Regions from separate parts of the Pseudoalteromonas rhizosphaerae genome, predicted to be linked through region 1. Evidence: predicted binding sites of a transcription regulator. Region 1 holds the regulator's gene; each other region holds the start of a gene.

The links. The regulator sigma-54, encoded in region 1, starts transcription at its own class of promoters, with help from an activator protein. The targets are predictions, from matches to a motif close to GTTGGCACGNNNNTNGNNT.
Region 2: the regulator sigma-54 is predicted to act here: its motif matches at 7,181-7,199, upstream of PVK79_RS19910 (EF-hand domain-containing protein).
Region 3: the regulator sigma-54 is predicted to act here: its motif matches at 1,851-1,869, upstream of fliE (flagellar hook-basal body complex protein FliE).

What each region holds. Positions count from the first base shown of each region.
Region 1 covers NZ_CP118496.1:5,063,346-5,071,483, reverse strand. The annotation lists gene mgtE (magnesium transporter) at 1-653, opposite strand, end outside; gene PVK79_RS22140 (HPr family phosphocarrier protein) at 778-1,050, opposite strand; gene rapZ (RNase adapter RapZ) at 1,079-1,921, opposite strand; gene ptsN (PTS IIA-like nitrogen regulatory protein PtsN) at 2,110-2,562, opposite strand; gene hpf (ribosome hibernation promoting factor) at 2,567-2,854, opposite strand; gene PVK79_RS22120 (RNA polymerase factor sigma-54) at 2,883-4,379, opposite strand; gene lptB (LPS export ABC transporter ATP-binding protein) at 4,446-5,171, opposite strand; gene lptA (lipopolysaccharide transport periplasmic protein LptA) at 5,168-5,701, opposite strand; gene lptC (LPS export ABC transporter periplasmic protein LptC) at 5,691-6,245, opposite strand; gene kdsC (3-deoxy-manno-octulosonate-8-phosphatase KdsC) at 6,242-6,793, opposite strand; gene PVK79_RS22095 (KpsF/GutQ family sugar-phosphate isomerase) at 6,793-7,764, opposite strand; gene PVK79_RS22090 (calcium/sodium antiporter) at 7,790-8,138, opposite strand, start outside.
Region 2 covers NZ_CP118496.1:4,606,550-4,614,687, forward strand. The annotation lists gene pdsR (proteobacterial dedicated sortase system response regulator) at 1-338, shown strand, start outside; gene pdsS (proteobacterial dedicated sortase system histidine kinase) at 338-2,470, shown strand; gene PVK79_RS19880 (hypothetical protein) at 2,573-2,731, shown strand; gene PVK79_RS19885 (hypothetical protein) at 2,782-3,015, shown strand; gene PVK79_RS19890 (DUF1543 domain-containing protein) at 3,044-3,544, opposite strand; gene PVK79_RS19895 (sigma 54-interacting transcriptional regulator) at 3,553-4,902, opposite strand; gene PVK79_RS19900 (hypothetical protein) at 4,905-5,447, opposite strand; gene PVK79_RS19905 (sensor histidine kinase) at 5,449-6,918, opposite strand; gene PVK79_RS19910 (EF-hand domain-containing protein) at 7,234-7,461, shown strand; gene PVK79_RS19915 (EF-hand domain-containing protein) at 7,484-7,711, shown strand; gene PVK79_RS19920 (EF-hand domain-containing protein) at 7,826-8,062, shown strand; gene PVK79_RS19925 (EF-hand domain-containing protein) at 8,075-8,138, shown strand, end outside.
Region 3 covers NZ_CP118496.1:4,127,969-4,136,106, forward strand. The annotation lists gene fliF (flagellar basal-body MS-ring/collar protein FliF) at 1-1,459, opposite strand, end outside; gene fliE (flagellar hook-basal body complex protein FliE) at 1,480-1,812, opposite strand; gene PVK79_RS17835 (sigma-54-dependent transcriptional regulator) at 1,991-3,469, opposite strand; gene PVK79_RS17840 (sensor histidine kinase) at 3,466-4,578, opposite strand; gene PVK79_RS17845 (DNA-3-methyladenine glycosylase I) at 4,719-5,306, shown strand; gene PVK79_RS17850 (LexA family protein) at 5,364-5,615, opposite strand; gene PVK79_RS17855 (IS630 family transposase) at 5,675-6,790, shown strand; gene PVK79_RS17860 (sigma-54 dependent transcriptional regulator) at 7,203-8,138, opposite strand, start outside.

The DNA.
Region 1 (8,138 bases):
ATCGAAATGAGGATAGATTCACAATCTTCATCCATTAAGTCGCGAATGATTTTATCTGGCGAGTTAGTCAACAAGGTCGTTAACGACATGGCACCTATAAAGCAGTTATGTTTATCAACAACATAAAGATCATCGGTACCTTCTGGTAGCTCACCACGTAAACGTAAGTAGCGCAGTACTACGTCGATAGTGACATCAGGGCGGATGGTCACTGTATCGGTGTTCATCAGCGCGCCAGCAGAGCGCTCTTGATAAGAGAGTGCTTGAGTTGCACGTTCTCGATCTTGGCTGTCCATGGCACTAACAACGTCTTTGTAGACGGTATCAGGTAGGCTACGTAGTACTTCCCCTAGATCATCGTGACTCATGTCCTCAGTTGCCGCAGCGATGTGCTTCGGCTCCATTTGGGCAATGATCCCTAAACGAACATCTTCTGATAGTTCTTCAAGTACGTCACCTTGTACATCTGGATCAACCAGTTGCCATAATAAGGTACGAATCTTATGCGGGGATGACTCGAGTAATAATGCGGTGTCACACGGAGCTGTTTTTGCCAACATACGCCTTACTTGAACAAATTGACCACTGTTAAGTGACTTGGTCACTTGTTTTAGTTGTTGTAGTGGGTAATCTTGTTCAAAAGCTTCTGGCATTGGCGTCCTTAAAAAATTAATACACTTGATAGGTAGGGTAACTGTTGTCGATAATTAACGCGCTTGGTCTGTTTAATTAACGACTTTATTCAGTTTAACGCAATTTAGTGGTACTGACTACGAGCTATTCTTGTTCGTTAAAGCGTTGTGCGATCAACTCACCAATTGCTGCAAGAGCAGGTTCAGCGTCCGGGCCCTCACATACAACTTTAACTTCTTTGCCTTGGCTACTTTCTAATAGCATTAAGCCCAGTACGCTGTCGCCTGCGGCTTGTTTGTCATCTTGATGAAGTGTGATGCTGGCATCAAACTGCACAGCTAATTGCGCTAATACGCTGGCTGCGCGAGCATGTAAACCGAGTTTGTTTTTTATTAAAAATGTATCTTCTAAGCGCATCAACATTCCTTACTGTAAACGTGAGTTGTTATTCTTGTTCACGATGGCGAATTTTCACATTACTGTGGCTCATCGAGAAGCTTTCACCTATAGTTTGCGCTAGATAAACTGAGCGATGTTGACCACCGGTGCAACCAATAGCAATTGTTAAGTAACTGCGGTTATTACGTTCTAAGTGCGGTAACCAAGTTTGTACAAAGGTTTGGATCTGCCAAGTGAATTTTTGCACGATACTGTGACTGGCTAAATAATCTTTTACTGGTTGATCCAGGCCTGTGAGCGGTTTTAACTCAGGCTCCCAGTGTGGATTAGGTAAAAAACGTGCATCAAATACATAATCGGCTTCTTTTGGAATACCATGCTTAAAACCAAATGATTCAAAGGTGATGATTAGTTTTTTATCTTTTTTCCCTAAAATCTTTTCACGGATTGACTCAGCAAGCTGGTGGACACTGAGATCTGTGGTATCAAGCATGAAATCAGCACGAGTAGTTAATACATCAAGCAACACTTTTTCTTGCTTGATGGCTAAATCCAGTGGCAAAGAATCCAAAGATAATGGGTGTAAGCGGCGGGTTTCAGAAAAGCGTTTGATCAGGGTTTGATCATCACTGTCTAAATAAAATAGCGTCGGATTTGCAAAACCAGGCAAGTATTCAAGAATGTCGTTAAATTCTTCCTGCTCTTTCGGTAAATTACGAACATCGATACTGACGGCAATTTTGTCGTAATTATCAGAGACACTGCGTACTAATGACGGTAATAAGTTAACTGGAATATTATCTACACAATAATAGCCAAGATCTTCTACAACACGTAAAGCAACAGATTTACCTGAGCCAGAACGCCCACTGATGATGATTAACTCCATGTAAATTCTCCTTCATTTAATACCAATTTTATTAAAAACATGCTCATTCTTGCTTGTTAAATAACCCACTAACTTTGTTTAAAATTATTTATATAGAACAACTATATCTCATAATTTCCACCTTGTTCTAGAGCTATTTCCCTGTTGCAATAATTACTCTCTAATTCAATACAATACAATTGGTATGACTACGATTGAGCTGCAATTACATGATACAAATCTTGGTCTGTTTTTGCGCTACGTAGTTGTTTACAAAAATCTTTGTTATTGAGTTTATCAGCAATTGTGGCTAACGTCTTCAAATGAAGTTGGCTGTCACCATCTGGTACGATGAGGGCTACAAATATATCAACTGGGCGATTATCAATCGCATCAAAATCAACCGGTGATTCACTCACTAAAATTATTGCTAGCGGGTTTTCAACACCACTCATACGGCCATGAGGGATAGCAATACCACGACCAATACCGGTACTACCTAGTTTTTCTCTCGATAGTAGTGCGTTGAGGATTTCTTGTTGTGATAGCTGAGGGAGTTGTTCATGAGCCAATTGGCTTATAAATTCAATGATCCGTTTTTTGCTATTAAAAAGGACCGCAGCTTTACTGCAGTCCTGACAAATAAGTGAGCTTAATTTCATAGTGTTAGTGTCGAGCGTGCTTCTCTTTGTGTTTAATTACTTGACGATCAAGTTTATCGATTAGTCCGTCAATAGCTGCATACATGTCTTGGTGCTCAGTCGAGGCAAATAATTCAGCGCCACTGACATGTAATGTGGCCTCTGCTTTTTGGCTTAGTTTTTCTACATCAAGAATAACATGGACATTATTGATATGATCAAAATGCCTTTCAAGCTTGGCAAACTTATTGTTTACATAGTCTCTTAATGAATCAGTAATTTCTACGTGACGACCAGTTAAATTTAGTTGCATAAGCATTTTCCTCTTGTGATTTTACGCCTTAAATCAAACTTTTACGTTGATTTGACGGTGGAATAGCCAGTGACTCGCGGTATTTTGCAATAGTCCGTCTAGCTACTTTGATACCTTGCTCTGCCAATATATCTGCAATCTTACTATCACTCAATGGTTTCGCTGAGTTTTCTGCACTGATCAATTTTCTGATCAATGCTCGAATAGCTGTCGAAGAGCATTCGCCGCCGTTCTCAGTGCTTACATGACTTGAGAAAAAATACTTTAACTCAAAAATACCACGGGGGGTATGCATGTACTTTTGTGTCGTTACGCGAGAGATTGTTGATTCGTGCATCTCAACCATTTCAGCAACGTCGTTTAGTACCATAGGTCGCATTGCTTCAGGGCCATGCTCAAAGAATCCCTGCTGTTGTTTTACAATGCAGTTAGTTACTTTGAGTAACGTCTCGTTACGACTTTCTAGGCTTTTAATAAACCATTTAGCTTCTTGCAAATGCGAACGTATAAATTGGCTGTCAGTGCTTGATTTTACTGAGCGTGACATTGCCGCATATTGGCTGTTCACTCTAATTTTTGGCATGCTGTCTGGATTAAGTTCAACCACCCAGCGACCTTTAATTTTTTTCACCGAAACATCAGGTATAACATACTCTGACTCTTCGCGTACTATAGTATCCGCAGGCTTTGGATTAAGGCTGTGGATCAATGTCATTACTTCTTTCAGCTCATCTTCTTTAAGCTTAGTCTTTTTCATCAAAGTGCGATAGTCACGACTAGCTAATAAATCGATATGATCAGTTAAAATCATTTTAGTCTCGCTAATCCAAGGAGTTGCAGGATCAAATTGATTTAATTGAATACATAAACATTCTTGTAGGCTGCGCGCAGCAATACCAACAGGGTCAAATAACTGAATGCGTTTTAACACTGCTTGCACTTCGTCTAGTTCGATTTCTTCTTCGTTATTACCTTGATTTAAGCTCTCTGCGATGTCTTCGCAGCTCAAGGTTAAAATACCTGAATCGTCAACAGCTTCAACAATCGCAATGGCAATAGCTTCATCGGTTGGACTAAAAGGTGTGAGCTGTAATTGCCACATCAGATATTCGTGCAGGGTTTCAGTTGAAGCACCTTGATAAATTGACTCATCTTCAGGCATTGGGCCGGATGACGTATTTGGCGCAGCACTCATGTATTCGTCCCAGGTGACGTCCATAGCCATTTCGTCACTTAAAGTCTCTTTACTTAATGCTTCGCTACTTTCTTGTTCATATTCGCTGGGCTTGTCGTCTGCTGATGCACTAACAGTTAAGTCATCGTTGTCTTGTTTTTGTTCGTTTTTACCAGCCGTGTCGTCTGAATATTCATGCTCTTCTAGCTCTAACAATGGATTGCTGTCGAGTGCTTCTTGAATTTCTTGCTGGAGATCCAATGTACTGAGTTGCAATAAGCGAATTGCTTGTTGCAGCTGTGGTGTCATTGTAAGTTGCTGGCCCATGCGCAGCTGGAGTGATTGCCTCATGTATCTCTAACAATCCTTTTATTGTTATCATCGTTAAGTCTAGCAGATACTTAGCCGAGCGTGGCTTTATAGCCTAAATTGCTCGCCCAGGTAAACATCGCGGACTGTTTGGTCGGCAAGTACATGCTCAGGGGTACCTGATGCAATTAACTCCCCATGAGAAACTATGTAGGCTTTTTCACAAACATCAAGGGTTTCTCGTACATTGTGGTCGGTAATAAGTACGCCAATACCACGGTTTTTAAGGTGTTCAATAATCTTCTTTATATCTAACACTGAAATAGGATCAACGCCAGCAAAAGGCTCATCAAGTAAGATAAATTTTGGATTTGCGGCTAAAGCGCGTGCAATTTCAACTCGACGACGTTCACCACCAGATAATGCCATACCTTGGCTGTCGCGAATATGTTGAATGCTAAACTCATCAAGTAAGCTGTCTAGTGCTTCTTCTCTGGCTTGTTTATTCAGCTCTTTACGAGTTTCTAAAATAGCCATCAGGTTTTGATAAACAGTTAACTTACGAAAGATGGATGATTCTTGTGGTAAGTAGCCAATCCCTAACCGTGCGCGACTGTGCATTGGCAGTAAAGTGATGTCATTATCATCAATACTTATTTTACCTTTGTCGCTAGGTACTAAACCCACAATCATATAAAAAGTGGTGGTTTTACCTGCGCCATTAGGACCCAGTAAGCCAACAATGCTGCCTGCGCTAACTTCTAAACCCACGCTTTTTACAACTTGGCGACCTTTATAGCTTTTTGCTAAAAATTCAGCTTTTAATATACTCATGGCTGCCCTTTAGGTTTGTCTTTTTTACTGTCAACAGGTACCAAAATAGTGTGTACGCGATCGTTTGAGCTTGCGCCTTTTTCAGCACTGATCAGCTGTTGGTCCATATCATAGGTAATGCTTTTGGCATTAATTTTTTGACCTGCTTGAGTGACTTGTGCATTACCAATTAACGTTAAATAGCGCTTGGCGACATCGTAACGGACTTCATCAGCACTGGCGCTCATTATTGTGCCATCAGTTTGTTTTTCTTCAAAGTAAGCAGGGTTACCAGTTGCAACAAGCAATTGTTTGTTATTGCCTAAATCTTCGCGCTTATGGACTTCAAGTCGATCCGCTTTGATACGGCGGTTACCATGAATGATTTCAACATTTTTTTCAAAAATACCGATATTATCTTTCAGTTGGGCAAGCTGCTTTTCAGCACTGATAGAGACTTGATCCGCAGGTGGTGCCGTATTTTCAGCAAAGCTTGCAAAGGCAATGAATAAGCTTGGTATCACAAGCAAGTGAGCAAATTTATTGGTCATAATATATGGTTCGCGTATGGTTAATTAGTTCTACCACTTCGGCTTTTAAGTCGGCATGGAGGCCGCGCCCAGTGATCTTTAAATTTGGTCCGATTAATTCAACTGGTTGTTCTGAACTCATGGTTTGTAGTTCAATATCAACCTGAATATTATCTGCGTTTATATGTTCAATCATGGCATTATTGGTCAGGTTTTTAGCAACCACATTACCTTCTAAAATTAATTGATGATTTTCATATAGGGTGGCTTCATCGGCATTAATTTGCCACGTTTGCTGTTGATTATAGAGTGTAAAAATAGGTTGTTCAAAGTAAGTAAACCCTAACTGTTGGTAAAGTTCCATTTTTGCAGCTGTTACTTTGTGGCTAATTTTACCTTGTTCATCAAACGCGGTTTGTTTTAATGCCACCGCAGTATAATCAGGTTTTGCTATTATATCTTCTTGGTTTTGTGTTATGGCAGTGCTTTGATAAAAATACGGATACCACAGCCATACCATACAGCCGACAAATAATACGCATAATATTAAACGCGCACTATTCATGAGCTTGTGCCTTCGCTAGTTAATGATTTACCATTTTCGAGCATTAATAAATCAGTGAGTTCACGCACTGCTCCAAAACCACCAGGGAGCATGGTTGTATAATGTGAAACTCGCTTGATCAAAGGGTGAGCATCATTTACTGCCACCGCAAAACCAACTAATTCCATTACCGGCAAGTCAGGTCCGTCATCGCCTATGTAAGCGATTTGTTCATCGGTTAACTGCAATTTATCTTTGAGCTGTTGATAAGCTTGCAACTTGTTTTCTTGACCTTGGTAAATATGCGGTACTGTCAGGCTAGTCATCCGTTGCTGAACTATCTGTGAATGACGACCGGTGATCACGGCAACTTCAAAACCGCTATTGATCAGTGCTTTGATACCAAAACCATCTTTAGTATTAAACGCTTTGAGTTCTTCACCTTGATTGCCAAGATAAATGCGGCCATCTGAAAACACCCCATCGATATCACAGATCAGGAGTTTGATTTTTTGTGCTCGCTCGCTCGCATCATCTGAAAGTGGCTGATATAAGTCAGCAAACTGCATTATAAAACTCCTGCTTTGAGCAAATCTTGCATATTAAGAGCACCAATAGGGTGGTGTTTATCATCAACTACAATTAAGCCATTGATACGCTTATTCTCCATAATATTGAGTGCCTCGGCGGCAAGCATATCCGCGGTTGCTGTAGTGCAAGAGCGGGTCATGACAGTGCTGATCAAAGTGCTATGAATATCTATTCGTTGCTCTAAAATTCGGCGTAAATCACCGTCAGTAAAAAGCCCTGCAAGTTGCCCTGTGTCATCAACAATGGCCGTCATACCTAAGCCCTTGGCCGACATTTCGATTAATGCATCTTTGATACATTGCTTGTCATTGATCATAGGCGTTGCTGGGCCACTGTGCATAATATCTTTTAAACACAATAGTAAACGTTTGCCTAAACTTCCCCCAGGATGCGATAGCGCAAAGTCATCTGCAGTAAAGCCTCGGGTTTCTAACAGAGCAACGGCTATTGCATCACCCATCGCAAGCGTTGCAGTCGTGCTCGCAGTCGGGGCGAGTCCTAATGGGCAGGCCTCTTGACTTACTTTGATGCATACATGAGCATCAGCCCAATTTGCCATTGATGATTCAGGGTTACCTGTCATGGCGATCATTTTTGCGCCAATACGTTTAATAACCGGAATAATATTCAGTACTTCGCTGGTTTCGCCTGAGTTAGAAATAAGCATAACCACGTCATCACGAGTGATCATCCCTAAATCACCATGACTTGCTTCACCCGGATGGACAAAAAACGCAGGCGTGCCAGTGCTTGCCAGTGTTGCAGCAATTTTATTACCAATATGCCCAGATTTCCCCATACCGACTACTATGATCCTTCCGTGACATTGATACATCAATTGGCAAGCTTGATTAAAGTTTTCGTCTAGATATTGGGTTATATCAAGCAGTGCTTGGCGCTCTATTTCTAGCACCCGCTTACCTTGTTCAATAAAATTTAACTGCGTCATTGTGTTATCCATTTTGTGGGTAGCATTAAGCAACTTGGCTAAAAATATAACTCTGATATGCTAAAAATGCGACCAATAACAGGCCACCTTCAACTCTATTAATGCGTCTTGTACCTTTAAAGCTCAAGGACATAGCTATAAGGGCTATGGTAGCACCAATCATAATTAAGGCATCACGGTTTGCAGCTGAAGGGTCAATAATTGAAGGGTTGATAATCCCAGCCAGTGGCAACACAGCTAAAATGTTAAAGATATTTGAGCCAACAATATTACCCAGTGCTAAATCATCTTCGTTTTTTAATACCCCAGCAATACAGGCTGCCAGCTCAGGCAGACTGGTGCCAATAGCAATAATGGTTAACCCTATTACTAAA
Region 2 (8,138 bases), 460 kb from region 1:
TGTTTCGACGTATGGAAGCACTCGAGCAACCCGCTGATCAAAATGCTTTACTCAATCGCGGCCCGCTCACGCTTGATACTAAACGCATGCAAGTATTTTGGCAGCAGCAAATAGTCGATTTAACCGTAACTGAATTTTGGATGCTGCATTCACTGGCACAGCGCCCTGGGCATGTAAAAAGCCGTAACGAACTAATGAGTGATGCAAAGATTTACGTTGATGACAGCACTATCACTTCTCATGTTAAACGTATTCGCAAAAAATTTATCGCTTTAGATACTGACTTTGATTGTATAGATACCGTGTACGGTATGGGTTATCGCTGGGAGCAAGTGTAATGCTGCGTTTTGGTTTGCGCAGTAAATTTATATTGCTGTCGTGTTTTTTATTTTTACTGCCTTGGCTTGGCTATGAATACGTGTGGGAAATGGAAAAATTTCTGCGCCAAGGTCAAGAAAAAACCTTAGTCGGCACTACTCGAGCACTCGCCACGGCCCTGCATGAGCGCCCAGCATTATTTGACTCGCAAACCAATTTTTTAGATCAGGTTATAAAAGGCCGTGATCTCTACGCCTATAACCTTAGTAACCCCATTCAACTTGATGGCAAACTGTCGGACTGGCAGCCTTATCAAAGTCTTTTTTGGCATTACGACGAGCGCTATTTACAAACTAATAAACCAGACCATCAGCTTGAGGACTTATCGTTTGAGCATATGGTTGGTAAATATGAAAACTTTTTATATGCAGTATTTAAAGTTACCGATGACTCGGTGGTTTATCGCGCTAAAAACACCCTAAGTTTAACCCGTAATGATCACTTACAGATCATGTTAAAAACCCCACAAGGAGAATTTAAGCACTATATTGTTACCGCTCGCCAAGATGGCTGGATCAACGCATTTGACGCACAAAGCAAAACCCCAATAACAAAAATTCAAGGCTATTTTGTCAGTACAGAGACTGGCTACAACATAGAGTTGCGGTTTCCGCTAACGATGCTTGGCAATAAGCTCGGCTTTGCAATTGAAGATTGGGATCAAGGCAAGCCTGAGCAACAGACTATGTCGACTTCAAACTTACAAAACCCCAATGATATTGGCTCAGTGCTGGTGCCCTCCCCTGAAATAAATCGTATATTAAAAGGTATGGGTCACAGCGGCAGCCGAATTTGGGTGGTTGATAATCATCACCGCGTGTTAGCGCAGTCGGGATCAATTCATCATGCCGACGGCGTTTGGGCTGATGGGCTTAACGACCAGCCAGCAAAAACCTGGTGGCAACGATTTGAGAAAAACTACTTACATCCACTTTACTATAAAGTACTTACCCGCCCTGAAAATGAATTTTTAGATACATTGCACGATGTCGCAGCAATGCAAGGCACACATATAGGTAAAGCACTCAGTGGCACACCAGCATCGTCTTGGCGACTCACTCCAGATAACAAAGCGGTTATTTTATCAGCCGCATATCCTATTTGGATCCAAGATAAGGTCATTGGTGCTGTAGTGGCCGAAGAGACTACCAATGGTGTTCGCACATTACGCAACAAATCGTTAGAGAAACTATTTAATGTGATTTTAGCAGTGATGCTAATAGGCACAGTAACGTTATTCTTTTTTGCATCAAGGATATCCAGTCGTATTCGTCGCTTAAGAGATACCGCAGAGCAAGCCATTGATGCTCAAGGGCGAGTAACTGGCACTATTAATTACAGCGATTCAAACGATGAAATTGGCGATTTATCTCGCAGTTTTGCAAATATTGTAAGTCGCTTAGGTGGTTACACTAACTATTTAGAAACCATGTCGTCACGATTATCTCACGAACTCAGAACACCCGTTGCGGTCGTACGTAGTTCCCTTGAAAACTTACAAATGCAGCCACAAAGTGAGCTGAGCCAAAAATACCTTGATCGTGCCAGTGAAGGGGTCGAGCGTTTAGGTAAAATAATCACCACCATGAGCGAAGCAACTCGCCTTGAGCAAAGTATTCAAAGCGCTGAAGCTGAACCATTTGATTTGCGAAATGTGATCAATGGTTGTATGCAAGGCTACCAGCTAACCTATGCAAAGCAACAATTTAGCCTTAATATTTGTCCGCAACCATTACTACTTAGCGGCGCGCCTGAGTTTATTGCTCAGTTGCTAGATAAACTAATCAATAATGCCTTAGAGTTTAGTGTTGAAGATAGCGCTATAAGTGTCAGCCTTGATCAACATGATAATGAAGCCCTGTTATGTGTCAGTAATCTAGGTCCACTTTTACCCGAGGGATTAACAGAGCATATTTTTGATTCAATGGTGTCGGTACGTAGTCAACAACTGCAGCAGCAACCACACTTGGGTTTAGGGCTTTATATAGTACGTTTAGTATGTGAATACCATAAAGGCACAGTTAGCGCGGCTAATAATCAACAAGCTGATGGTGTGACTTTTACCGTTCGACTGCCTATTAATAATAATTAAGGATTACATTTATACACATTTTGTACGGTTAATGTTCACTTACAATTCAGTCGCGCAGACATATGCTTACTACTTAACTAAGTTGATAAGATAGGAGGCAATATGCAAGCGATACTGAAACGTGAAGAAATTGATTTTATTTTTGATTTATACAGCTATGAAGATAGTGATGAGTTAAACAGTAGCGAACCTAACTCTGATACTGAAAAACATGACATAACACAATCAAAAGTAATTTATCAGCCTAGTTGTTTGACCTAAAAGCGGTTTGCTCATTACAATGGCGCACCTTGTAAAAGTACTGCCTAATAATGAAAACTCATTCTGCTAAAAAAGAACTTATTTTATTACCGATCTTACTAATTGTTATTTTACTGTGTATTGCTGGGCATTTTTTACTACAAGCCAGCTTCCAAGATAGCAATGTTACCGAGTATATGCTTGCTGCGTTACCTTTTGCTATGTTTGGCTTAGTGATTATCGCTTTTAAAATTGCCAGTAACAGTGAAGACAAAGAGCGTGCAGAACAAAGTGATAACGGCTAACGCTTGCACTACACACTCTCTTGATTATTTATAATATATGGTAACCAAACCAATCGGGCTTAATCGCTTGAGATTGCTCGCTCGGGGTTAGCTTGATATGTAATTGACTGTCGAGCAAGTCAATTGCAAAGCAATCATCTACATCATGTAAGTCATCTTTATGAATATGACTTAAACCAGCTAGTAAATCCTCTTTTGCTCTTTGTTTAGCTTCGTCGCTACTACTTGCTACATATAACGCAAAGTCATGCTGCTCAGCTAAGCTATCAGCACGATACGCTCCTAAATTTACAAAGTATAACTGCTGCGATTGGGCCACGGGTTCATCAACCACGGTTACTGCAAAGCCATCAATGTGATTTACCGCCATATAGCTGTCCATGTGCACGCTACTTTTATCACCGACCCACTGCGCTTTTAATTTTGAGTAAGTTTGTTCAATCGATTCCCCAACAACAAAACGAACATCATGCATTTCAATATGGCAGCCCTGAATACGCCCACCTAAATACACCATAAATAACTGCATTTTCTCTCCTAACAAATAGTATCAACGTCAATGTTGTGTTTTTTGATCAACTTATAAAAATCTGAGCGATTACGCTTAGCTAGTTTTGCCCCTTCAGCCACGTTACCGCCAGCCATCTTTAAAGCATTAATCACATAATCACGCTCAAATTCTTTTTTAGCATCGTTAAGAGAAAGCGGCTCAACATTGTTGGTATTACTATTAAGCGCACTTTCAACCAGCTGTGCTGATATTACTTCACCTGGGGTAAGTGCGACAACCTGCTCTACTACATTTTGTAACTGGCGAATATTACCCGGCCAATCGTGACGTACTAATGCATGCATTGCATCATTGGCGAAACGCTTTTCTTTTTGATCCATACGTTTAGCAATGGTAGCGCTAAAATACTGCGCTAATAAACTAACGTCTTCTCTGCGCTCACACAGTGGTGGCAATTTAAGATTCACAACATTTAAGCGATAGTATAAATCTTCGCGAAATTGCTGATTAGCAATCGCATCAGGCAAGTTTTTATGAGTTGCTGATACAATCCGCACATCAATTGGAATTTCTTCTTCAAAGCCCACAGGGCGAATAGTTTTTTCTTGTAATACGCGCAGTAACTTAACTTGTAAATTAAGTGGCATATCACCGATTTCATCTAAAAATAAAGTACCGCCTTGCGCTTGCTGAAATAACCCTTGGTGGTCTTTAATCGCGCCCGTAAAAGCCCCTTTTTTGTGACCGAATAGTTCTGATTCGAGTAATTCCCCCGGTACCGCACCACAGTTTATTGCGACAAACGGACCTTCACTAACATGGCTATGTTGATGAATAGCATTAGCTAGTAACTCTTTACCTGTACCACTGGCCCCCGAGATCAGCACATTGACCTGAGTCGGACCTAGTAATTTAACTTGCTCAAGTAAATGCAGCATAGCACCACTGCGGGTCACGATATTACTGTTTGATGCGCTTTCATCGGCACTGAGACCATGAATTTCAATCGCTTTTGCTAAACTATCAAATAACTCATCTTTATCTACCGGTTTAGTAATAAAGGCAAAAATACCTTGCTTCGTCGCTTCAACAGCATCAGGAATAGACCCATGAGCTGTCATCATCAACACTGGCAGCGCTGGGTAGCGATTTTGTAACTGACGGTGTAATGCCATACCATCCATTTCATCCATGCGTAAGTCTGTAACCACAGCATCAAACACATAATTTTTTAATAACTGTAGCGCAGCAATACCACTTTCGCAGGTAGTCACTTGATAGCCTTTAGATTCTATGCGAATAGCCAATAGTTTTAATAAACTTGCATCATCATCGACCAGTAAAATTCGCGCGCCTTGGTTTTGCTCTGTTGACATAATTACTGCTCCTTAGTTTCTTCGCGTAGTAATAGTTGCTGCTCGATGGCTGCCAGTGATGACAGGGTTTCTTGCATTTTATTATTCAGCGCTTGCTGCTGTTTTTTAGCGTTGATCTGCTGTTTTATTTGTTGTTTTTGCAGCCATAAATACTGTTTTATATCATCTGGCCAATAATAAGCTTGATCCAGTTTTAGCAGCTGCGTTAATACTTTTTCCGGTGCTAATACATTATTTTTACAACTAAAATCAAAATAATTCTGAAGCTCTTTAGCACCAATATAAACCGTTTTACTCGCTGCCACTTGAAAACCACCGCACGACTTTGCATGCCAACCAATGACCGTTTCGGCAGGTGCATACATAGGATCGGTTTTCGGCCTAGGTTTCGGATTTGGTAAACTATCCCCTTGTGGTGTAGTCACCTTACCCGCTTGTTCAGCTTCAGGGTTGCTTTTATTTACTGGCTGCTCAGTTAACTCACACCCTGCGAGCCCTAAGGTTGTAATGCAAACCACTAAAATGGCATTTAAACGCACGCCCATGCTAATTAACTCCTTGGTTTTTATTGGTTGGAGGGATGATTGGGATTTGAATTATAAAACGACAGCCTTGTGGCTCATTATGCTCAACGTGTAAAGTACCCATCAATTGCTCAACAGACTCTTTTACAATGGTGAGCCCTAAACCACTACCTTGAGCGGTTATATCTTTAGCATTCTTACCTTGATAAAAGGCACTGAATATATGTGATTTCTCTTGCTCTTTAATACCGGTGCCTTGATCGCTAACGCTCATAGTCAAAGTACGACCAGCTAATGACAGAGCAATATTGACCGCCTGTCCTGCTGGTGAAAACTTTAAGCCATTAGAGATCAACTGAATTAAGATCATTTCAACAAGCTCTGCAGCAATTTCCAGTGGTTGCTCGGGTAACTCACAATGCCAACATAAGCTTTGCTTACGCGCCACTAAACGATGTTCAAAATGGCTGTTTATCTTGGTTATTAATTGCGAGAATTCCAGCTCACTTAAGTCTTCTTTGCTGCTGCGAATCGCATTGTAACTAAGTAAACTATCGATCATAGCGCGCAAACGCACCATGCTCTGGGTAATTAACGCCAACACCGCTTGCTGCTCTTTGTTAATTGGCCCAACGATTTCATCGGCAAGTAAGTCAGTGCCCTCAACCATTGACGCTAATGGAGTTTTCAATTCATGGGTAACATGGCGTAAAAAAGTATCTTTTTGTTGCTCTAATTGATGCAACTGCTCTTGCACCCATTGTAATTTATTTCCTAGTTCAACCAACTCAGCAGAGCCTTGTACAGCTATTTTTTGTTGCCAATGACCTTGCCCAAGCTTATCAATAACCGACGTTAATCCTTTTAAGCGACCACTTATACGCCATAAAAAACCACCACCTACTAGTAAAGTTAATGGGATAAGTGCTATTAACCAATTGATAAATGAGCTTTGCAAAGCTTTTAACTGTTGCTGATTTTTAGTTATTTGCAGCTCATTTTGATCTCTTAGCCACACCGTTTGACGCGCAATTAATTCACTCACAGGAATAAACAATTGCGCATCTTGTTGTCCTTCAGTAACGAGTTGAGTATGCGCTAATTGCAATACCTGTGCGAGTTGCTGCCATTGCTTAATATACTCCCCTGTAGAACTTATAAAAGTTAGTTCATCAATGCTTTGTAGTGATGATTGCCACTTATCAACAATCAATTCATCGAGTGATTCGCTTTTCAGCACCCAGTTTTGTCGCGTTGCGCGCTCTAAGCTATTGAGGTCTTGCTTAAGATTATTAAATGACTTGGTAATTTGATAATTTTCACTGACGATTTGTTGAGTTACTGCTAGCTGTTTATTCAGCGCATTTAAAAATACAATTACTACCAGTGATAATGGCAGCAGCGATAACAAAGTACTAAACAAAAACTGGCCTATTAAATTGGGTCGCCAACTAAGTAATGCACTGTACTTTTTAGCGAATGAGGCCACTATCGCCACTCCTTTAGTTAAAAGTCTGATTATGGAAGGTGTTACTTATACACTAGCTGAATCAATAAGAATAATGAATAAGGCGAACTGTGTAGCGCTATATAAAGCGACTGACGCTAAATTGAAACAACTTAACCAACTGTTTTTTAAAAACTTAATCAATACCCGTTAAAATTTGTTGCAAAAAAGACACACTGCCCGGTCATTTTTTCCCACTTATCATCATGCCAAAACATTAAACCACTGATATTTATACAATAAAAAAATTGGCATCGTTCTTGTAATATCCGTATCAACGACTGTTTATAAGGAAATAATATGAAAATATTAACACCGCTGTGCTTATGCATCAGCCTACTGCTTAGCTTTAACAGCTTTGCCATTGATGTCGAGGCCACCTTCGCAGAACTTGATAAAGACAGTAATGGCACATTGAGTGAAGCAGAAGCATCTGAAGATGCGGTATTACACGAAAGTTTTGAGCAAATTGACAAAGATCAAAATGGTCAAATTTCATTTGCTGAGTTTAAACAATTTTTGCAATAAATTCCCCTAAGGAAACACTGCTATGAAACAACTTATCGCCGCTTTTTCACTGATGTTTTTAGTCATTAGCGCCACTGTTTTAGCATCACAATTAAACGTTAAGTTTGCGCAATTAGATACCGACTCTGACGGACAAATTTCATTGTTTGAAGCCAAGCAAAACAACACGCGATTAAAGCAGTTTACTGATCTTGATGATAATAACGACGAGCAATTATCTGAGCAAGAGTTCGCAAAGTTTAAATTTTAAAAGGCTTTAAAGTATTTGCCATAATCCCGGAGGGAATGTGTAAACGGATTTAATGTTGGGATTTAAATTATGGCAAATGCTTTATTCTTTTTGTTGGTAGGATGGATGTAAATAATGAAAAGCATATTAATAATATTAAGTGTGTCGCTAGCCACTAGTTTTAGCGCAATGGCACTGGATGTAAAACAACGTTTTGATCATTTAGATAGCAATAAAGATGGCTATTTAACGCATAATGAGCTTGAACCACAACCACAATTGTTGAGTAACTTTAAACGTTGGGACAAAAACCAAGACAATAAAATTTCCCTATCTGAATTTAAGCGTTTTTTAACTAATAATCTAGATTAACGAGTTTCCCCAATGAAATTTTGTACACAACTGGGACTAAGTTTGTTATTTGTCAGTAGCTGTTGCAGTTTTGCAA
Region 3 (8,138 bases), 940 kb from region 1:
AGCGTTTCAGCATAGGTTTAACCACCGCCATGATTAGCACTATAATAACCAATGCGCCAAGCACTAAACGCACAACTTTCATAAACCAGTTTTGTTCCCACAGTGGCACTTCAATAGCTAAGTCCATCGGTTCACGTACAAACGGTACTGTCACTACTTCTAATGCATCACCACGCTGTAAGTCAAAACCCACACCACCTTGCAGTAAACGACGAATATTTGACAGTGCTTCAACTGAGCGAGGCTCCATAGTCGTTTCACCATTTTCACCCACTTTTGCCACATAATCGACTGCCACAGACACACTAATTCGACGAATAACACCACTTTGCTGACGTGTGTGGGAGATAGTAGTATCAAGTTCATAGTTACGTGTCGCTTCTTTGTGAGTGCGACTGGGTGATGAACCAGAGCCTGCACCACCTTGACCGGCAATTTCAGGAATATTTGAATCTGTTGGAGGCTGATTTGTCAGCGCGCCAGGAATACCGATAGCTAACCCGCCGATGTTGTTTTCTTCAAAGGTGGTTTCACTGCGTACCGCCGGTAAATCAGGGTTGTAGCGTTTTTGAGTTTCTTCAATCGCACTAAAGTCCATACTTAAATCGACTTGTGCAGTGTAGTTACCCATACCAATAACTGGCATTAAGATACCATCTATTTTATCTAGATATTCTTGTTCACGTTTACGTTCAATATCGTATTCTTTGCGTGAGCGAGCAGCTAACGCACTTTGCGATCCTGAATTAAGTAATCGGCCATTTTGGTCTGTTACAGTTACTCGTGACGGCTCTAAACCTTGCACTGCTGAACCAATAATATCAACAATGGCGTCCACTTCTTCACTACCGAGCATACGACCACGTTTTAAAGTTAATACCACTGTTGCGGATGGTTTTTTCTCACGACGAGCAAAAACATTTTCTTTCGGTATTGCCAATAATACTTTAGCACGCGTGACATTTTGTAGTTCCTCAATCGTACGCGCTAGTTGTTGTTCACGACCATGCTTTAAACGTTCACGCTCTAAACGCTGACTAACACCAAAACCCATATCTTGCATGATAATATCAGTACCCGAGTTCGGCGCTTGCTCAATACCTTCGCGGGTCATTAACAATTTAATATTTTGATATTCATTTTCAGGAACAGAAACCACATTGCCATCAAGTTGATAGTCAATTTTTTGTGCATCTAAAAAGTCGAGCGTTTGAATTAGCTCTTCCGTTGGCATTTTTCCAAGTGGACGCATATCTGGTTGACGTGCCCAAATAATCACAAAAATAGCAATCGCTAAACAAATCGCTAATGCAATAATTAGAGTAACCTGACGCAATACATCAACGCCGTTTAATGCACTTAAATAGCCTGACTTTTGTTCTTGTTGATCGTCATTATCAGTTTGGTCGATACCGCCGCCGGCCAAAGCAAGATCTGTTGATTGATTAGATTGCGCCACAATAATTCTCCACTACCTAGTTAAACAGGCATGTTCATGATTTCTTTATAGGCTTCTACAAGTTTGTTACGAACTTGCACCGTAGCTTCAAAGGCAACTGACGATTTTTGTGATGCGATCATTGCATCCGCTAATGACACATTTCGATCGCCCATTTCAACCGCTACGACTTTTTGTTTCGCATCAGCTTGAAGGCCATTCACTGTATTGAGTGCATCACTTAACAAATCGCCAAATTGGGCGCTCGAAGTAGGCTGCGCCTGCGTCGGTAATTTGTTTACTTGATTACTACGACCAGCTTCGAGAGCCATAGATTGCATTTCTTGAAATAATGCGCTGTTTTGAATTTTCATAATTGTCTCTGACGATGCAGTTTACTAATAACTTAATAAAGCACAAAGCATGCCAACTAATAAACCAATAAATATCAGAAACTTAAGATTTATTTTAGTTGTCAGAGTTTTGACAAGTTTACGCCCAGCAAGGCTGAGCGTAAATTAAATAGTGAAGGAAAACAAAAATTATAGAGGCTTAAGCAGGTAAGGTGATCCCCAAATCACGCATTTGAGCCAATTTATAACGTAATGTTCGTGGGCTGATCCCTAATGTTTCAGCTACATCTTTACGCTTGCCTTGACAACGATTTAGGGTTTCTAAAATAATTCTATGCTCTTTATCTTTAAGTTCATCTTTGTAACTTCCCGAATCCAAGCTTGGTAATTCTTCACGCAGCTGATTGCGTTGTGCTGTGGCTTTTATTGCTGGCGCTTGCAGATCATAATAAGCATCATTAGTTGGTGAACTTGTAACCGCCGAAGTAGTGCTTTCTGGTGCTGAATTAGCCGGCACTAAACTTGCTGATAAAGCCGCAGTTAGAGGAGTCTGGGTTAAATTTTCAATAAAAATAGCACTTTCGTCAATCATATCACCGTGGCGTAATATCAGCGCACGCTGGATCACATTATCCAGTTCACGCACATTACCTGGCCAAGTATGAGCTAATAATTTTTTCTCTGCCGGTTCGCTAAGTACAGCGATAGGCTCTTTGCTTTTATTGAGATGACGTTCAATTAAATGCTTTGCCAACACGACAATATCGCCTGGACGTTGACAAAGTGGACGCCACATCAACGGAAATACATTTAATCGATAATATAAATCTTCTCTAAACTGGTGCTTAGCCACAGCCTCTTTTAAATCACGGTTACTGGTAGCCAAAATACGCACATCCAGCTTAATAGTTTTGCGACCACCTAAACGTTCAACTTCGCGTTCTTGTAATACGCGTAGTAACTTAGCCTGTAGGCCTAAATCCATCTCAGTGATTTCATCAAGTAAAATTGTGCCACCTTGTGCTTGCTCAAATTTACCCGGACAAGCTTGAATCGCACCAGTAAACGCGCCTTTCTCGTAGCCAAATAATGTAGCTTCGAGCATATTTTCAGGGATCGCAGCACAGTTTATTGCGACGAATGGCTGCTCTGCGCGATCTGATTTATCATGGATAAAGCGTGCGAGTACTTCTTTACCTGAGCCACTAGGACCAAGCACCATCACACTGGCATCCGATTTAGCAACCCGACTTGCAAGTTCTAATAGCTGAATACTACTCGGATCAGCGACAATCGGCCCGTCAGTTTCTTTTTCTGGCTCAGGTAGATAGCGGCTTACCATATTAAGTAGCACTTCGGGCGCAAACGGTTTGGCCATATAGTCAATTGCCCCTAACCGCATAGCCTCAACAGCATCATCAATAGTCGCATACGCTGTCATCATTAAAACCGGTAGATCAGGGTAATTAAGATTAATGCTGCGCAGTAAATCAAGACCACTCATCGCGCCCATTTGCACATCGCTCACGACCAGCGAAAAGCTGTCTTTTTTAAGTAGCACCATAGCTTGCTCGGCACTGTCAGCCGCAACGCAATCTATTCCAGACATTTCAAGCGTATCAATCAAGGCTTCACGAAGCCCTGCATCATCTTCAACCACTAAAATCGTGTTGTTCATATTGCCTCCGCCGATGTTGACTTTGTACAAATAGGTAACAGTAAACTAAAGCAGGCTCCGCCTTGAGCATTGTTCGTTACTTCAACTCGTCCTTGGTGTGCATTTGCGACTGAACTAACCACCGCTAAGCCTAAACCGGTGCCTTGGCTTCGCGTAGTAAAAAATGGTTCAAATAATTTATCAAGTAAGCTTAAATCGACCCCAGGGCCATTATCACTTACAGTAATACACACTAGCTCGGGGTCACTCGCATCCCGCTGCGCACTTAATTGAACGAGTGCATTACTGCCAATGACTTGAATACTATTGTGAATAAGGTTTTGAATGGCACTGGCAAGCGCAGTTTTATTGCCCATTATCTCGATATCAGGCTCAGGTAAACTGACCTGAAGTTCACTATTATTAAGTGCGACCATAGCATCAGCGCCAGTTTTCACTTCAGTTAATAATTGCTGCATGGAAACATGTTCAACAACTTGCTGATCGCCACTTTTTGCGAACAACAACATATCGTTTACTTGGGTTTCGAGATCTTTTAAACGCGACATTAACTTAGTATGAAAATTGCCTCGAGAGCTTTCGGGTAACCGCTTTGAACCTAAATTAGCGGCATACAAAATCGCAGCAGACAGTGGTGTTCGCACTTGATGTGCCAAAGATGCCACCATTTTACCCAATGCACTTAAACGCTGCATATGTGCAACGCGTGTTTGTAGACGACGCGTTTCGGTTAAGTCAGTCATTAAGATTAATTGCCCTGGCTCTGGCGCTAATGCCGTTATTTCTAACTTAATTAAGCGTCCATCTTTTAGCGATACTTCATGGCCATCATCTTGTTGGGGCCGAAACGAGCGCTGGATCACACTGAACCACTTTTCACCTTCGAGTGGCTCCCCTAGCATGTCTGTTGCAATTTGATTAGCTTTAGCGATCAAACCGCGACCATCAAGCACCACAACACCCGCAGGCATTGTATCTACTAAATGACTTAACCAACTGGCTTGCTGGCGTAATTCACTTAACTCACCAATGTACTCTTCTTGCAGTAAGCATGGGTTATACTGGGTCGCTGTGATAAATTGTGGTTTTAAGACATTAGCTAGGGCCATAATGCATTCTCGTTTACAGGATCTAACTAGCTAAATGCACAAATTGTACCAACAATTATATTGATTAATTTCATTTGCTTAGCGTATAAATAACGCGACAAAAAAATGACAAACTAAAATAAGCAAAGCAAGGAGACACTATGAATTCAACAAATTTATGTCGCTGCCCTTGGCTCGATATCAGTAAAGATGACTATGTTGCCTATCACGATGATGAATGGGGGATCCCAGTATATGATGACCAAACACTTTTTGAATTTATTACTCTGGAATCAGCACAAGCAGGATTAAGTTGGTATACGATTTTAAAGAAACGTGATGGCTATCGTCGTGCATTTTTGGATTTTGATGTAGAAAAAGTCGCACAAATGAACGAGCACGATGTTGAACGATTAATGCTTGATGAAACAATTATACGTAATCGTTTAAAAATTGTAGCAACCATAAATAACGCCAAACGTTTTATTGAAATTCAGCAAGAATTTGGCAGCTTCAGTAACTATCAATGGCAATTTGTAGGTGGTAAGCCGTTAGTGAATGAGTTAGATAAACTTAGTGACTACCCTGCAATTACCGAGGCCTCAACTGCATTTGCAAAAGATTTAAAAAAACGGGGGTTTAAGTTTTTAGGCCCAACCACAGTGTACGCCCATATGCAGGCCTGTGGTATGGTGAATGATCACAGTAATGATTGTTTTCGTAAAGCAGAGATTATTGAAAAATACTAGGTGTTAAGAGCTAGAAAAGTGACTAGTACTCGTTCACAGAAGTTCTGATCAGTTGCCTTACTTAAATTCAGGCAACTGATTTATTCCTATCAATAGCTTTATCGTTCGGCTTTTTCCAGCAGTTGAAGTGATGAACCCTTTCTTTTTAAGCGTTAAAATCATTGCATGAACACTTGATGATGCAGTTCCAAAATAACGCTCAAAATCATTTTCAGCAGGTGCAACACCATTCACTTTTGTGTAGTAATAAATAAATGCCAAATACTGCCCTTGTTTCACAGTGAACGACGGCAACTCTTCTTTATTCATAATGAACTTTTATCCTAATTGACGATCCTTTAACTCATATTTACTCATTTAATATTGTTATGAACCGAAAGTATATTGTTGAATTATCAGCAGAAGAAAAATGCGAATTAGTTAACTACTGCAAAAAAGGCATGGTCAATGTTCGAAAGTACAAACGAGCCGCCATTTTATTAAAAGCGGACCGTTGTCGATATACAACAGATCAAATATGTGAAGCGGTTCAAGTGAGCTCTTCAACTGTATTTCGAGTCAAACGTCAGTTTGTCGAAGACGGTTTAGAAGCCGCTTTAAATGAAGGTGCACGAAGTGGTGCTATGAGAAAAACCTCCGCGAAAGATGAAGTAACTTTAATAGCCACAGCCTGTTCTGAGCCGCCAACAGGACACTGCCGATGGACATTAGCGTTACTTGGCGAGCGATTAATAACATTAACGGATTTAGACAGTATTTCATATGAAACGGTTCGTAGACGCCTTAAAGAAAATGCGTTAAAGCCATGGCAAAAAAAGATGTGGTGTGTGGCAACAATGGACGCTGAGTATATTGCAAGAATGGAGCATGTACTTGAATTATATGCTGAGCCAGCGGATGAGCTCAATCCCATTATTAATTTTGATGAGGCGATGAAGCAACTTGTTGATGATACACGGCCAGTACAACCGATGAAAAAGGGACAGGTAAAACGCCTAGATTATGAATATAAACGGGTTGGCGTGGCTAACTTATTTGTATTCTTTGACCGTCATCGGGGTTGGCGACACGTTAAAGCAACACAGAGGAAAACGAAAGTTGATTTTGCACACTGTATGAAGGACTTAGTCGATGAACACTACCCACATGCGAATAAAATTCGTGTCGTGCTAGATAACTTATCGACTCATACGGAAGGTGCGTTATATAAAGCATTTTCACCGCAAGAAGCACGACGTATTTTAAATAAAATAGAGTTCCATTACACACCTAAACATGCGAGTTGGTTGAATATGGTCGAGATAGAAATTGGCAATATGAATAAGCAATGCTTAGATCGGCGCATAGCAAGTATGGAAGAGTTAAAGACAGAGCTCACGGCGTGGGAATGGCGCCGAAATAAAGAAGGCGCCAGTATAAATTGGATGTTTAATGTTGATTCAGCACGTGAAAAACTAGAGAGAGCTTACGGTGCTCTCAACTAGTCAAAATTTGTGTGACGAAGTACTAGGATCCTAAAATCTAGCGTCTGGGAATTAATGGCTGAAGCCATTTCCTACAAATGCTTAACCCACATATAAGCAGGCTTCAGCCGCGAAAGATTTATATATATTTTTATCTGCTCATTTGCTCTCATTCACTTCTCTTTGTGCAAAAGATCTTTAAATGATTGATCCACCACAGAGAACTCCGAGTTCAAAGAGGAAGGGATTAGGGTCCTAGCCCTTCAGCTCCGTGTAGCGCGCAGCGCCTCGGTGGTAAAAATTAAGTAACTATTTGCAAGCACCGAAATGGTAGGTAGTGCTTTAGCGCGTCAATGAACTTATCACCGTAAACGACGACCACACTCTGTGATTACTGATATTGCGAAGTAAAATATTAGCAACTTAGCACGTGTTAATCTCGTGATAGGTTATATTTTTTCATTTTTTCAACTAAGGTTGTGCGGCGTACACCCAAGATCTCCGCAGCACGCGCTACGACATAATCATAACGCTCTAAGGCCTGAGTGATCAGGCTAATTTCCAGCTCAGCTAAATAATCTTTTAGCTCAATCCCTTCGTCGGGTAAAAGGTCTGCTGATGGCTGAATTGCTTCAACTTCTGGCTCATCGTCGTAATCACTAAAACCAGTACTGAAAATATCATTGAAAGCATCACGCTCCATAAGCTCTTCGGGATATTGTGGTTCATAAGCATCAACTTCAATATAACGATATTTTGCTGGTAGGTCTGGAATATCAACCACTTTATCTGGCAGCATGATCACCATACGCTCAACTAAGTTAGCTAACTCGCGAATATTACCCGGCCATGTATGCTCTTTTAAACTATCAATTGCGCGCTCGGTAAATTTAGCGGTAGTACCACTTTGCTCATTAATACGGCGCATTAGCTCTTTTAATAATAATGGAATATCATCAGCACGTTCTGCAAGTGATGGGTTTTCGATAGGAAAAACATTGAGTCGATAATATAAATCTTCGCGGAAACTTCCTTGCTCTATCATTTTTTCAAGATCACGGTGTGTTGCAGCAATCACCCGCACATCCGCTTGAATTGGTTTTGTACCACCAACCCGCTCATAGCTGCGCTCTTGTAACACTCGTAATAACTTTACTTGCATTTGCAGCGGCATATCGCCAATTTCATCTAAAAAAAGCGTCCCACCTTGGGCAAGTTCAAAACGGCCTTTACGCGCTGAAATAGCACCAGTGAACGCGCCTTTTTCATGACCAAATAACTCACTTTCTAACAGCTCCGCAGGTATCGCCCCACAGTTAACGGGTACAAATGGCCCTGTATTACGTTTTGATAGTAAATGAACATTACG